One region of the Cytobacillus sp. C11.1 genome, then DNA from elsewhere that is predicted to be linked to it. Evidence: riboswitches for the same ligand, from Rfam matches in the RefSeq annotation. Region 1 holds a riboswitch; each other region holds the start of a gene.
What was found. Region 1 has a riboswitch for glycine ahead of gcvT (glycine cleavage system aminomethyltransferase GcvT). Riboswitches for the same ligand answer to the same signal wherever they lie in the genome.
Positions count from the first base shown of each region.

Region 1 (4,973 bases):
AGGTTTTATGAAGATTAAGGTGAACAACGTCAAATCCCATATCTCCTGGGCGGGCTTTGGAAAGAACGGCATTCAGATTGGCTCCATCATAATAAAGTTTTCCGCCTGCACCGTGCACAATCTCAGCCATTTCCAGAATATTTTCTTCGAAAAGGCCCAAAGTGTTAGGGTTTGTCAGCATTAGGGCAGCAGTATCTTCGCCAACCACTCTTCTTAAGTCCTCTAAATCGACCAAACCGTTTTCGTTTGATTTAACGGTTATTGTTTCAAATCCTGCTACTGTTGCAGAAGCCGGGTTTGTACCGTGGGCAGAGTCAGGAACTATAACTTTGGTACGCTTCGTATCGCCATTAGCTTCATGGTAAGCACGGATCATCATTAGTCCAGTCCATTCTCCGTGCGCCCCGGCAGCCGGCTGAAGCGTTACTTCATCCATTCCTGTAATTTCAATCAGATGCTCCTGCAAATCATACATAAGTTCCAATGCACCTTGTACAGAGCTTTCATCCTGAAGGGGATGCAAATGGGCAAACCCGTTAAAGCGGGCAACATTTTCATTGATTTTAGGATTATATTTCATGGTGCATGATCCCAATGGATAGAATCCTGAATCAACTCCATGGTTACGTTTGGAGAGAGCCGTATAATGGCGCATAATATCAAGCTCGGATACTTCTGGCAGTTCAGGCTCTTCTATTCTTAAATAACCTTCAGGGAGAAGTTCGCTTAAATCTGTTTCCGGAACATCCATTTCAGGGAGGCTGTAACCGATACGCCCTGCTGTACTTACTTCAAAGATGAGTGGCTGATCTTCCTTATGCATGGTAATCCCCCATTTCTTTAACAAATGTATCAATTTCTTCTTTCGTTCTTAATTCAGTTACAGCAACTAGCATATGGTTTTTCAAGTCAGCAAAATCTCTGCCAAGATCAAAGCCGCCAATAATGCCCTTTTCCAAAAGCTGTTTGTTTACTTCTTTGACCGGCTTGTTCAGCTTAATGACAAATTCATTAAATGAAGGGCCTTCAAATGCTATTTCGAAACCATTTTCTTTAAACTGCTTTTTGGCATAATGGGCTTTTTGCATGTTGGAAACAGCCATTTCTTTAACGCCCTTCTTTCCTAGAGCAGTCATTGCTACAGATGCAGCAAGAGCATTTAACGCCTGATTGGAACAGATGTTGGACGTTGCTTTATCGCGGCGGATATGCTGCTCACGAGCCTGAAGCGTCAGAACAAAGCCTCGGCGCCCTTGATCATCAACAGTCTGGCCAACGAGGCGTCCCGGAACTTTTCTCATCAGCTTGGATGTAACGGCAAAATATCCGCAGTGCGGCCCGCCGAAAGCTGTAGGAATCCCAAAAGGCTGTGCATCCCCAGCCACGATATCTGCTCCGAATTTTCCCGGAGGCGTTAATGCTCCTAGAGAAAGCGGGTTGCTTGAAACCACAAACATTGATTTATGTGCATGAATAATTTCTTCAAGCTCTTTTAGTGGCTCTACTCTTCCGAAGAAGTTTGGATACTGGACGATTACTGCTGCAATATCATCGCCAATCATATCGTTTAACGCGTCAAGATCTGTTACACCATCTTTGTGAGGAATTTCAATTACCTCAATATATTGGCCCTTCGCATAAGTCTTGACAACTTCCTTTGACTCAGGATGAACGCTGCTTGAGATCAGCACTTTTTTGCGGCGTGTATTTCCCGCACTAAGCATTGCAGCTTCAGCAAGAGCCGTTCCACCATCATACATGGAGGAGTTCGCGACATCCATTCCAGTCAATTCGCAGATCATCGTCTGGAATTCAAAAATTGCCTGAAGCTCACCTTGGGATATTTCCGGCTGGTAAGGAGTGTAAGCAGTATAAAATTCTGAACGCGATAATACATGGTCAACGATAACCGGCATGTAATGGTCGTATACACCTGCTCCAAGGAAAGAGGTGTTTGTGCGAAGATCGGCATTTTTCTGTGCCATTAAAGTGAGCTCTTTCATTAGTGCTGTTTCAGATTTTGCAGGTTTTATTTTATATTCACCTTTAAATCTTACGCTTTCAGGAATGTCACTGAAAAGCTCTTCCACAGCTTTAACGCCGATCGTTTCGAGCATTGCTTTCTGGTCAGACTCTGTCATCGGTAAATAGCGATGTTTCATCGTTTTCTCCCCCCGGTTAGTTCTTTTCTCTTTTATAGAAAGGTGTAGATGCAATTTTTGCTTTTAAACGTTTGCCGCGAATTTCTACTTCCACTTCTGTTCCTAGCTCAGTATGTTCTTTTTTAATAAGTGCAAGGCCAATATTCTTCTTTAAGGTTGGAGATTGGGTGCCTGTTGTCACTTCCCCGATAAGCTCTTCTCCTTTATAAACAGGATAGCCATGGCGCGGGATTCCGCGGTCAATCATTTCAATCCCGGCAAGCTTGCGGGGAACCCCATTTTCTTTTTGCTGCTTCAGAACTTCCTTGCCGATAAAACCAGCTTCTTTGTTCACTTTTACAGCAAAGCCAATTCCTGCTTCAAGCGGTGTTATATCAGGGGAAAGTTCCTGGCCATATAGTGCAAGATTAGCCTCAAATCGGAGTGTATCCCGAGCGCCAAGGCCGCATGGAAGCACGCCATCTTCTTTGCCTGCTTCAAGTATTTCATTCCACAATGCTACAGCATCCCTCGCATCGCAGTATACTTCAAAACCATCTTCTCCAGTATAACCAGTTCTTGAAACAAGGGCTTTCTTTCCATTCAGATCAACATCCTGCTGAAATTTGAAAAAGCCGATTTCCCCCAAGCTTGTATTTCCAGCAAGCTTTTGCATTACCTTTTCAGCAAGCGGTCCTTGGAGTGCAAGCTGCGCCATATCTTCCGAAAGGTTTTTCAATTCCACATTGCCTTCAACATGGTCTTGCAGCCATTGGTAATCCTTTTCAATATTTGATGCATTTACAACTAGCAGATAGTGGTCATCGCCAATTTTATAGACAAGTAAATCATCAACAGTTCCGCCATTCTCATAACACATCGCTGTATATTGAGCACCAGCGTTTTTTAATTTTGAAACATCATTTGTCATCATTTTTTGAAGATAAGCAAGGCTGTCAATGCCTTTCACTTCGATCTCACCCATATGGGATACATCGAAAAGGCCAGCCCTGGTACGGACTGCTTCATGTTCTTCTTTAATGCTTGAAAACTGTACAGGAAGGTCCCAGCCCCCAAAATCGATGGTTTTTGCTCCATAATCTTTGTACACCTCATACAAAGGTGTGCGCTTTAACTGTGACATTTACTCGTCCCCCTCATAATCTTTTTAAAACGGTGTAGGAAACATAAAAAAGGACAGAGTATCCCCTCGTAATTGAGAAGATCCCTGTCCTTGCACCTGAAAGTTTACCGAAATCGGCTTTCCCCTTGGGTGGCTCCTTTATAGAAGCACTCTCCAGAGCTGCGTCAAACAAGAGTTCTTTTGCCTGAGAGATTCACAGGATTTGCTTGCTCCTTCGGCGCTACAAACGTAGTCTCTCCCCTTGTTATCATTCGCATTTATAAAATTTCCCAAGTTGGTCATACTTATACCAAACAGAAAAATAATGACTCCATTATTTCGATAAACTAAATTTAATGTGTTAACTTTCAAAACTTTCAAAGCTATTATCATCCTACCACCTAAACCAGGTTTGGGCAATATGTTTATATAGATTAAAGGAGCTGTTTTTATGACGGTGCAAATTGGCTTTGATTCTTCCTGGCAGGATGAATTTTTAAAGAGAATAGAAGACGATGGTCCTTGGGGAAATTGGGAACTGTATAAGCTGGCTGTAGAAGTTGAAAAGCATACGGTCATTCCCGAATTTGAAGGCCTTCAGGCTCCAAAGCACCTGCCTAATCTGACACCGCTTCCCCATCAGCTGGAAGTAGCAAAGCAGGTTGTTGAAAGCATGAACGGAAAAGCCATCCTTGCAGATGAGGTTGGTCTTGGGAAAACGATTGAGGCTGGTCTTATTTTAAAGGAATATATGATAAGAGGTTTAGTAAAAAAAGTGTTGATTCTCGTTCCGGCTTCCCTGGTATCTCAATGGGCAATGGAGCTGAACAGCAAGTTTTTCATCCCAGCAGTTGCCCAGCGGAAAAGCTATGTATGGGAGCAATGTGATGTTGTGGTTTCTTCCATAGACACCGCCAAACGGAATCCCCACCGGGACATCATTTACAGCCTGGACTATGATTTGATCATAATCGATGAAGCTCACAAGCTTAAAAATAATAAAACAAAAAACTATGAGTTTGTGCAAAATTTAAAGAAGAAATTTTGCCTTCTGTTAACCGCAACTCCGATCCAAAACCGGATCGGAGAAATATTTAATTTGGTATCCCTCCTAAAACCCGGCCATCTCGGCAACGAGTCGGCCTTTTATGAGAGTTATAAAAAAGATTCACGTTCGTTAAATGATGATGAACATTTAAAAGAGCTAGTAAATAAAGTTATGATTCGGAACCGCAGGGCGGACACAGGGATCGAATGGACCAAGAGACATGTTGAAACCATTCCGATTGAATTTTCCCAGGCAGAGAGAGAGCTATATGATGCTGTAACCGAATTGCGAAGAGAAGGCGATTGGGTGAGTTCCAGCCAATTTTCTGTAATGACTCTGCAAAGGGAAGCATGCAGCAGCAGGGAGGCTGTTTATTTCACTTTGCAGAATATGCTCAAAAAACAAGAAGAGCCTACTAAAGCTTTCCAGGAACAAATTCAATACCTTGTTTCCAAGGTTGAAGCTGTCCAGCAAAATTCAAAAGCCCAAAAGGCTCTTGAATTAATCCAAAAAATAAATGATAAAGTAATTATTTTTACAGAATATCGTGCAACCCAAATGTATCTGCAATGGTTTTTGAAACAATACGGCATTACCTCAGTCCCTTTTAGGGGAGGGTTCAAACGGGGCAAAAAGGATTGGATGAGAGAACTTTTTCAAA
Region 1 is NZ_CM176935.1:2,264,489-2,269,461, reverse strand. Features, by position in the region: gene gcvPB (aminomethyl-transferring glycine dehydrogenase subunit GcvPB) at 1-823, opposite strand, end outside; gene gcvPA (aminomethyl-transferring glycine dehydrogenase subunit GcvPA) at 816-2,162, opposite strand; gene gcvT (glycine cleavage system aminomethyltransferase GcvT) at 2,179-3,285, opposite strand; glycine riboswitch at 3,448-3,536, opposite strand; gene AC3ZVC_RS11200 (DEAD/DEAH box helicase) at 3,716-4,973, shown strand, end outside.

Region 2 (4,973 bases), 1.8 Mb from region 1:
GATACTGGCGGGAATCAAGCACTAGGAATGAGACAAGCTTGCCATAGGTGAATTCCCTGTATAGCTGCATACCCTCTCCATGCGGCATGGAAGATAAACGGAGCGGCATATGTTCATAGTAGGCCTGATATGCCGCTGCCCGGCGCTTGATAAATTCTTCAGCGGATTGCCCTTTTTCCGGGATACCGGCAGCATAGTTGTTTTCAACTTCATGATCATCCCATGTAACAATCCAAGGAAAGGCTGCATGGGCTTCTTTCAGGTGAATATCAGACTTGTACTGTCCATAGCGGTTCCGGTAATCTTCCAGCGTAATAATTTCCGGACCGCTATGATCACGGACATTTCCAGTTGGAGAAATGTATTCTTTTGGTCCATATTCATATATGTAATCGCCCAGATGGAAAACTAAATCCAGATTTTCTCTCGCCATATGCTGATAGGCAGTAAAGTAGCCATGCTCATATTGCTGGCAGGAAGCAAAAGCAAACGACAAGCTTGCCACGTCCTCACCGGCAGAAGGAAGCGTTTTTGTTTTGCCGATTGGGCTTAACTCATTGCCTGTTTTAAAACGATAAAAATAAATCGTGTTTGGCTTTAAGCCATCTGCTTCCACATGTACGGAATGGGCTAATTCCGGTACCGCAATTTCGGTTCCGCGCTTAACCAGTTTGCGGAAATGCTCATCTTCAGCAAGCTCCCAGCTGACGGGAACAGCATGATTAGGCATTCCTCCTCCATTAAGCGGATCCGGCGCAAGCCTAGTCCACAAAACCACACTATCTGAAAGAGGATCTCCTGAAGCAACGCCCAGCGTGAAAGGATACTTACTGAATTTAGGAGCAGCATCTACATTCAGATTTCCGACTCCAAGTGACTGTGCCATCGCCAGGGCAAGCGAAAACCCGGCAATCTTGCCTGCTCCCGAAAGAAAGCTGCGGCGGTCAATATCCTTCTTTACGCTTTCCTCATTGAATTTCCTGATTAACTCATCAATCGATCTCTCATTTCTCATTTCTTCACCTCTTTTATAATCTCGATTCACTTTTGATTATAAAAGGCTTGTTTTAAAGAAATATGAAGATATGTAAAGAGTAGCCGACGTATGTATGCCTAATTTAACAGGCCTTTTGTAAGAAATTGGATCTGTGGTGTTCCACAGATCCAGCACTCCCCTTCCAAATACCTGTAAGCCTCCGGGCCATTTGCCCCTTCTTTCTTAACAATTTTTTCATAGAATATTAACGAATATTGTCAGAATTTTTTAGTTTACTAATCTGGAAACCATGGTTATGATAAATACAATCTATTAAAAAGGGGTGAGGAGTTGAAAAAATCCAGATTCATGCCGTTTTTGCTGCTGTCCATTTTCTTATCCTTCCTCATCACCCAATACCCCGGCGTCCATTTTAACGGGATTCCTATGGACGAAAGCAAAGCCATAACCGTTTCCGAACTTGCGGAGAGCTTTCTTTTAAAGGATAATCCTAAGAAATATGTGTTCACACAGGATTCAGCCTCACTGGCACTCGGCAGTCTGGCGATCATCCTTCTCCTATACAGCGCGCTTCACATAATCGCGCGCAGGAAAAAAATCTTTTACACCCCCATTTTCTACGAGGCGAACTACATGATCCACACTCCTTAATTGTCCAAAAAACAATTAAAGGAGGAAAACGAAATGATGTGGATTCGATTCATAATGATTGGCTTGTTTTCATTAACAGCTTCCAGCCTGTTCTTTTATCAGGGAACGGAAATCTACCACGCCTTTGTGGAATACTTTAAACAAAAATAACATCAGTAGGCGCCCAGGGAATTCTCCGGGCGCTTTTTTGCTGCCTTAGACCGAAAGTGAGGGGAGTTGCCGATATATCGGAAAAGTTGATGATATATCCTTCATCTCCTCTTTTCTTTTCCCGCATACAATTGGATCCCTTCCACTAGAACCCACGCGCAATATAAAAAAAGCACCCAGCCTGTTCTCAACCAGGCTGGGCGCTCTTCCTTATTGGGCTTTTGCATATTTATCGTCAATCTTCTTTTCAATCTTCTCAAGCTGACGGCGGTCCTTCAAAAGCTCTTCTTTATTTTCCTTTATCATTTCAAGCATTGATAACTTTTTCTTTTTCATGTTTGCTCACCTTCTCTCATGATGTTATACAACTCTAAGGATGCTCTTCTGCATATTTTTCGACAAAATTCGGGTGGTACCTGGTACCTAAAACACAATCGTCTTATTCCCATGCACAATGACTCGATCTTCAACGTGCCATTCCACTGCCTGGGCGAGAACCCGCCTTTCGACGTGGCGGCCGGCGATTTTGAGATCCTGTGCGGTGTGGCGATGGTTGACTCGCTGCACATCCTGCTCGATGATTGGTCCCTCATCCAAATCATTTGTTACATAATGGGCTGTTGCCCCAATCAGCTTGACTCCGCGGTTAAACGCCCTTGCATAAGGATTGGCTCCCACGAAGGCAGGCAGGAAACTATGGTGGATGTTGATAATCTTATTCGGATACCTGGATATAAAGCTTGGCGAAAGAATTTGCATATATCTCGCCAAGACAATGAAATCGACTTTCCCATCCAGCAGCTTTACCGCTTTTTGCTCAGCTTCAGCTTTTGTATCAGGCGTAATCGGAATGTGATAATAAGGAATCCCATATCCCTCTACAACTTCCTTTAAATCAGGGTGATTGCTGATCACTAAAGGAATGTCCACCTCAAGCTCCTTTGACTTCCAGCGCCAAATCAGCTCCAGCAGGCAATGGTCCATTTTTGAAACAAAGATCGCCATCCGCTTGCGTTCACCCTTGCCGCTCAGCTTCCACTCCATTGAGTATTCCTTGGCCATCTCTGGCAAATCCTTTTTCAATTTTGGGAATGATTCATCAAAATCATTCATATCAAATTCAATCCGCATGAAAAAGATGCCTGCCAGCGGATCGGTTGTATGCTGGTCAAAATGGACAATATTCGCTTTATGCTCCAATAGGAAATTGGATACGGTTGAAATGATGCCTGGCCTTTCCGGACAGGAGATCAGCAAAGTCGCCCGGTTTGCATTAATATTCATATTCATATTGAGTTCCTCCATCCGCATTTCTGGAAACAAGCTGCCAAACACAAAAAGGACAGACAGGGGCAGCATTTTCCTCCCCCTTCTCTGTCCTTTTACCTGAGAGTTTAACCCCTTTGGTGTCGCATCATACATGCGCGCTCTCCAGAGATGCGTCCCGCTGCGGTTCTGTCTACCTGAGAGATTTGCTTCAAGGGTCTTTTTGAAGCTTGCTCCTTCGGTGGCCTCTTCGTTGCTCTCTCCCGCAGCCGTCATTCGCTCAATAATTTTTGTTATTTTCAGAATACTACGGTATTTTAAAAGTGTCAACCGATCTGCGTTTCTTTCACAAAATTGCCACAATTTAATATCTCTGGATTCGGTCCGGAATCTTTCTTATAGTGGCTAGTAAAATAACTTTATGCAATCTCTTTTACCTTTCCGTTCAACACACAAAAAGCCTGAAGACAAATGTCTTCAAGCTTTTTCATCTATACAGCCGCTTTAGGCTTAGGCGCCTTCTTCTGCCAGGCAACTGTGATAAATAAAGTAACTAACAATAAAGCTAACCCCAAAACAAACGGATACGAGATCCGGACATCATAAAGCACGCCGGCAATCGTTGGGCCAAGCACGTTTCCAATGCTCATATAAGCATTATTCATGCCCATCGCAAATCCCTGCTCATTACCGGCCATTTTTGAAATAAGCGTTGTTAAAACCGGACGCAGGATGGATGTCGCCAGGAAAATAATAAGCGAAATGACAAAGAAAATGGCATAGCTGCCTGCAAACAGCGACACAAGGAAGCCAAAAGCCGCGACTGCCAAAAAGATATTCAGCACCTTTCCCTCTCCATACTTGCTGACAACCCGATCCACGACAAAAAGCTGAACAATTACACTTATAATCCCTGTTGAGGTAACCATAATGGCAATCTCTTGCGGAGTAGCACCAAACTGGTTATCAAGATAAAGTCCCAGAACCGATTCATATGCCATCAGTCCGAAGCTCATCACCAATGTAATAACAAGCGGAATAAAGTAAGGCTTTCTAACAGACATTGCCAGCTTCTTGACCATTGGTTCCTCTTCAGGCATTTCGTCCGCAGAAGGCTGCTGCAATGTGCTGCTTTCTTCAAGGAGCACAATGGAAAAGATAACAGCCACTAAGGATACAAGCGCGGAAATCAAAAATGGCATTTTCAAGCCGAAGTCTGCCAAAAATCCGCCAATTCCAGGCCCAACTACAATACCAAGTGACATCGCAGCTGAGACAAGGCCATTCCCTTTTGCCCGCTGCTCCATGGTTGTAATATCAGCAATGTATGCAAAAATAGCAGGAATCAGCAAAGCCGCCCCAATTCCTCCGATTACACGTGAAAAGTAAAGCAGCCAAATCGAATCTACTGCATAAAAGACCAGCATGGATAATGTCAAACCTGCTAAACCGTATATAATCATCTTTCTGCGACCGTACTGGTCAGCCCATTTCCCAGCAATTGGAGAAAAAATCAGCTGGGCACCCGCAAAAATAGCAATCATCAAGCCAGCTGCCGTACCTCCCTGATTAATGGATTCCAAATAAGCAGGCAAAATCGGAATAATAATTCCAAAGCTTCCGATGGCAATAAACATATTAATCATTAGCATGTACATCTTTTTTCTTTGTTCTCCTGACATAGCGGATACCCCTCCCTCTATATATGAAAATTTTACAATTCAATTTTTGGCACGCTCTCTAGCTTATAATGGGACAGCCAGCTTTGTCAAAGGAAAAATAAGAGAAACTCCAGCATGTCACTGGAGTTCCTTTTCATCAGCTTTTAAATTTGTCTGGAAACTGCTTCACGATCGCGTCAGTAATGGCATCCGCCATGATAATAATATGTGAAACCCCTTCATCAATC
Region 2 is NZ_CM176935.1:467,994-472,966, forward strand. Features, by position in the region: gene AC3ZVC_RS02425 (alkaline phosphatase D family protein) at 1-1,015, opposite strand, end outside; gene AC3ZVC_RS02430 (hypothetical protein) at 1,328-1,648, shown strand; gene AC3ZVC_RS02435 (FbpB family small basic protein) at 2,009-2,134, opposite strand; gene purU (formyltetrahydrofolate deformylase) at 2,222-3,088, opposite strand; glycine riboswitch at 3,239-3,340, opposite strand; gene AC3ZVC_RS02445 (MFS transporter) at 3,556-4,746, opposite strand; gene AC3ZVC_RS02450 (glycosyltransferase) at 4,883-4,973, opposite strand, start outside.
Region 2: linked by a shared signal. The riboswitch ahead of purU (formyltetrahydrofolate deformylase) and the one ahead of gcvT (glycine cleavage system aminomethyltransferase GcvT) in region 1 are both predicted to bind glycine.

Region 3 (4,973 bases), 820 kb from region 1:
TTAATCCAGAAATAATATTCGCAACGGACGACATTGATTCTCCTACTATTTCAGATAATTCCTGTTGCGAAATAAATGGATTTTCTCTAATCATATCTAATATTAATTTTTCATTTTCATTCATTTCATCAGTCATTTTATACCCCCCTTTCAAAACAAATGTTTATTGGTTGAACATATGTTTAGTATACGGTTTCATTTTGGATTGTCAATAGTGCTTTAAATAAAAATTAACTATTTCTTCTTTTATTTTCTCTTTATTTTTTTAAAATAATTAAATAAAAAAGAAGATCACCAAAGCTTTGTTTTGTGAAAAGGGGCAACTAGTGAACGTGAAATGCAAACATCAACTAATATGTTTTTTAAATTCACCTGGCATATTAGATTGATTTTTTGCATTTTGTTTTGAAATTTTATTTTTTCTTAACAATCTATTTCTATCTAGCATGGCTGGTAAACTCATTCCGAGAATAATGGTTACGATACCAACTATTTGAAGAGCAGTAACCGTTTCACTTAATAAGATGACTGATACCATTACCGCGATTGGCAATTCAATCGCACTCAATATCGATGACATACCTAAACCAACTTTAGGAACTGCGATCGCTGAATAGGAAGACCGGTATGATCATGCCAAATAACCCCAATGCCAAACCATAAATCCATAGTCCTTCGTTAAACAAAGTCCCATTCCAAATAATTTCCGGCGACTGAAACACTGCCGACATCATAAAAGCAAAGAAAGAAACCAATACTAACCGATTAGAAGTAGTCATACTTGCAGTTGCTCTTCCATTAACAAATAAAAATAGGGAATAACAAAGAGCTGCTGCTAACCCCCATAACCACCCTTGAAAAGGTATTTGAGATAAACCAACATCAATTAAACCAGCTGCTGGTATTGTTCCTGCTACCAATATGATTAAAGATAGTAATTCAATTCGACTTGGAAATTGGCGTTTTGTTATACAAGAAATCAACATGCCTATCCATGTAAATTGAAACAGCAGGACAACTGCCAAAGAAGCAGGCAAATAGTTTAATGAACGACCATATAAAATATTTGTTAACCCTGTTAAAACGCCAGCAAAAATAAGAATTTTTACTCCATTAAGGCTTAATTTTGTTCTGTTTGTAAGCAGGAAAATACCAACAGCGATGCAAAAGCCGATAAAAAATTGACTTGTAACTGCTTCTGAGACCGAAAAACCACTGCGCATTGCTAGTTTTATGATGGTTGAAACTACACCATAACTACTAGCTGCTATCACTACCAACAGGGGATAAAGATACATCCTCATCATTCTACTTCCTCCTCGTACAATTTTTTATTGAATTGAATTTGATTATGATTTTAAAAATTTCAAAAAAAATCATAATCTCCAATATAAATTACCGATAGACTTTTTTGCAATCTATTTTTTAGTTATAATGGATTGACTAAATCAACCGTCCAGATCATTTAGCTCATGTATTATTTATCTTTTGCCAGTAGCAAAAATGTTGTCCGGTAAGGCAATTTTGTTATAAAGATAGCCGATAAATAATCTATTAAAATGGGGTTTAAGATTAAAGCATTTACAAACAATTGTTTATCAATTAAACTAACGTTTAAGGAGAATGAGGTTGTTTCATGGATAAAGAGCAACAAATTTTACATCACATAAGAATGAATCCTTTCATTTCACAGCAAGAATTATCAAGTAAAGTCGGTTTATCAAGACCTGCAGTTGCTAATTATATTGCTAACCTGACGAGACGCGGTGAAATCAAAGGCCGTGGCTATATACTGAGAGACGAATCGTCGATCGTATGTATTGGAGGAGTAAACACAGACCGGAAAGCGCGAACAAATGAGAAGGTGCGTCTCTATTCATCAAATCCAGTAAAAATTACGGAGACTTGTGGCGGTGTAGCACGAAATTTTGCCGAAAATTTAAGTCGGCTCGGTGTTAACACTTCTCTTATTGCTTGTGTAGGAGACGATAAAGAGGGAAACTGGTTACTAAAGGAAACGAAAAGTGTAGGAGTTGATATTAGTCAAGTATGGGTGCTGCCAACAGAACGGACCGGGACTTATACGACCTTGTTAGATATTGATGGTGAAAGTATTGTCTCCATGGCTGATATGACTATTTACGAAAGAATAACAACTTCCATGTTCGAGGAAAAATGGTCCCATATTGCTGCCTCACAAGCCGTTTTTCTGGATACGAATATTCCCAAGAAATGTATAAGTTATATGATTAAACGCTGCAGAGATGTAAACATTCCTTTGTATATTGACCCTGTATCTTCAGCCAAAGCACAAAAACTTCCTTTTTGCCTTGACGGAGTAGAACTAATACTCCCTAACCGAGAAGAAGCAGAAATCCTTGCTGACATAAAAATTGACTCAATCAAGGACTGCCAAATTGCTTGTGAAAAAATTAGAAAGCGTGGCGTCCAAAAAATTATCATCACGCTTGGTGACCAAGGGGTTTTTTATTTCTCTGCTGAGGAATCCGGGCATTTGTCTCCTTTCAAAACGAATTTTGTGGATGTCACAGGGGCTGATGACGCATTTGCTTCATGTGCCATATATGGAATCATGAACGAAGAATCATTATTTAGTGCTTGCCAATTAGGACTTGCAGGTGCTGCTCTTACCCTTCAAACTGAAGAATCTATATCATCATTTTTAAAACCTGAAAAACTTCATGAAATAATAAAGGAAGTTTCGAGGTGAAATTCGGGAAGCAACAGAGGTTTAGGCTGCAACTTTATATTGATCATTTTAAAAAAAGATGACTCAAAAGGTCGTTATATAACGATCTTTTGAGTCACCGATATACCGTACCCAAGATCGAAAACCAATCCTCATGATCTATAGCGGGCAATTTGAAGTTTTGCAAACCTTCGGGGGCCAAGTGGTTATATGAAATCAGTTCGCCCCTCTTACCTATACATGAATCCTTTCCCACTTCTCACTGGCCTTTTTCTACCTTCCACTCTCTTTTTACTTCACTTACACTAAATAAGCCTGCCTTCTATACTGTATAATTATAAAAATAAAACTTGCGAAAGACTGCTGTAGGAGAGAATGTATGGTACGTCACCGAAAGGGAAAATCTTTAGAAAAGTTGAATCTCTTAGGTAAAAAAGACCACTGCAGAACGCTTCTCTGGATAGTGCTTCACACACCCACGGGGTAGGCCTTCTAACATAGGTAAAACTCACAGGTACAAGGACATAGATACTTACTCAATGATTAGGGGGGGTTGTATGGTTTGGGATGTTTTGAACGTGATCGGAACCATTGCCTTTGCGATGAGTGGGGCTGTCATTGCGTTGAAAGTAAAATACGATATTATTGGCGCCTATGTTCTAGGATTAATTACTGCATTTGGCGGCGGCGCTATTAGAAACCTTTTTACTGGTATTCCTATCATAGAATTATGGCAGCAAACCACTCTTTTTATCGTTGCTATTATCACCATAAGTATCGTCATCTTATTGCCAAGTAGCGCAGTTAAACTTCTAACGAAATGGAGTATTTTTGACTCAATTGGCTTGTCGGCATTTGCTGTTCAGGGGGCTATGTATGCACAATCAATTAACTTACCTCTATTTGCTGTTATGTTTTCAGCCGCAATAACCGGTGCAGGTGGAGGAATTATTCGTGATGTTTTAGCTCAACAAAAGCCAATTGTTTTACGTCAGGATGTATATCTTTTATGGGCAATTTTTGCCGGGTTTATTATAGGCATGGAGTGGTTATCAGAGTCCTATCAATTCTATATTCTTTTTACTATTACTTTAATATTACGAGTAATTTCGCATCGATTCGCCTGGAGTTTACCTACTAGAACAATTCAAAAACAACAAGAAGATTAAAAACAGGTTCTGATTTATACATTCTCTAAACATAAAAAGCTCACTTCAGAGTGAGCTTTTTATGTGTCTATTTTCGAATGAAAATTTGAATTTGGTAAATACATTAAATCTCTTTCAATATATGATTCATCTTTCTCCATGTTTAAATAATTGTAATAACATTCCCATTGATTTGGTGGCGACAAGACCGCACCCCTATCAATATCAAATTTAGAGTGGAATTGAAATAAGGTTCTTTTAGGATTGTTAAAAAGAGGTAAAAGTGAAAAAAAGATACTATAGTTGAAGGAGAGCAACGTATTTATACACTGCTCTCCTTCTTTATAATATTATTGGTTTAGTATTTAGCTGTTCACTATTTTTTTTGTATACGTTTCGCTTTCATGGTATTTTCCTTTTTGAATCGTCTTCATTCTAATTGGTGCAATCATTAAAACGGCAATTAGGATCAATCCAAGATAACCAATTAGTGGGTAGAAGTGGCTAACAAGATCTGTAAATCCTACGAAACTTGCAGCAAATGCTACAATCATTGTTACGACGAAAAACCTTTTAAAATTTGGTGTACCTACCTTTGAAAAACGAGCCACAAATGAGAAAAACATACTGATCGCTGTATTGAAAATCATTGCAAAGAGAACGATCGACATAACGGTACCTAGAGCAGGAGAAATATTATTAACAATAGCTAACATTGGCATATCCATACTGCCAACACTTTCAATCTTAGAAAAAATAGCTAGATGGCTCAGCAGAATGAGAACACCCAGCCCAATACCTCCGACTAATCCACCTAATGCGGCAGTTCTACGATTGTTTTCTGCTCCACCCATAACGATTGCCATAGATGCACCTACTGCCGTATTAAAGGACACATAATTAATACCAGAAATAAACCAATTTGGAAGAGTAGTTGGATGCTCCTTGGCTACACGATCTAAAGTGAGGAATGATCCGTCGGCATTTATAAAACTATAGATAGAAATGATAATCACAAAGAAGATTAAGAATGGGGTAATCCCGCCTATGATAGCAACAACACGGTCAACCTTTAACATCCCGGTTAAAAGAACAAGAATCGTCATAACGCTTGT
Region 3 is NZ_CM176935.1:3,080,410-3,085,382, reverse strand. Features, by position in the region: gene AC3ZVC_RS15375 (carbohydrate kinase) at 1-124, opposite strand, end outside; partial or broken gene AC3ZVC_RS15370 (EamA family transporter) at 347-1,298, opposite strand; gene AC3ZVC_RS15365 (carbohydrate kinase family protein) at 1,637-2,731, shown strand; glycine riboswitch at 3,067-3,161, shown strand; gene AC3ZVC_RS15360 (trimeric intracellular cation channel family protein) at 3,268-3,879, shown strand; gene AC3ZVC_RS15355 (YkvI family membrane protein) at 4,224-4,973, opposite strand, start outside.
Region 3: linked by a shared signal. The riboswitch ahead of AC3ZVC_RS15360 (trimeric intracellular cation channel family protein) and the one ahead of gcvT (glycine cleavage system aminomethyltransferase GcvT) in region 1 are both predicted to bind glycine.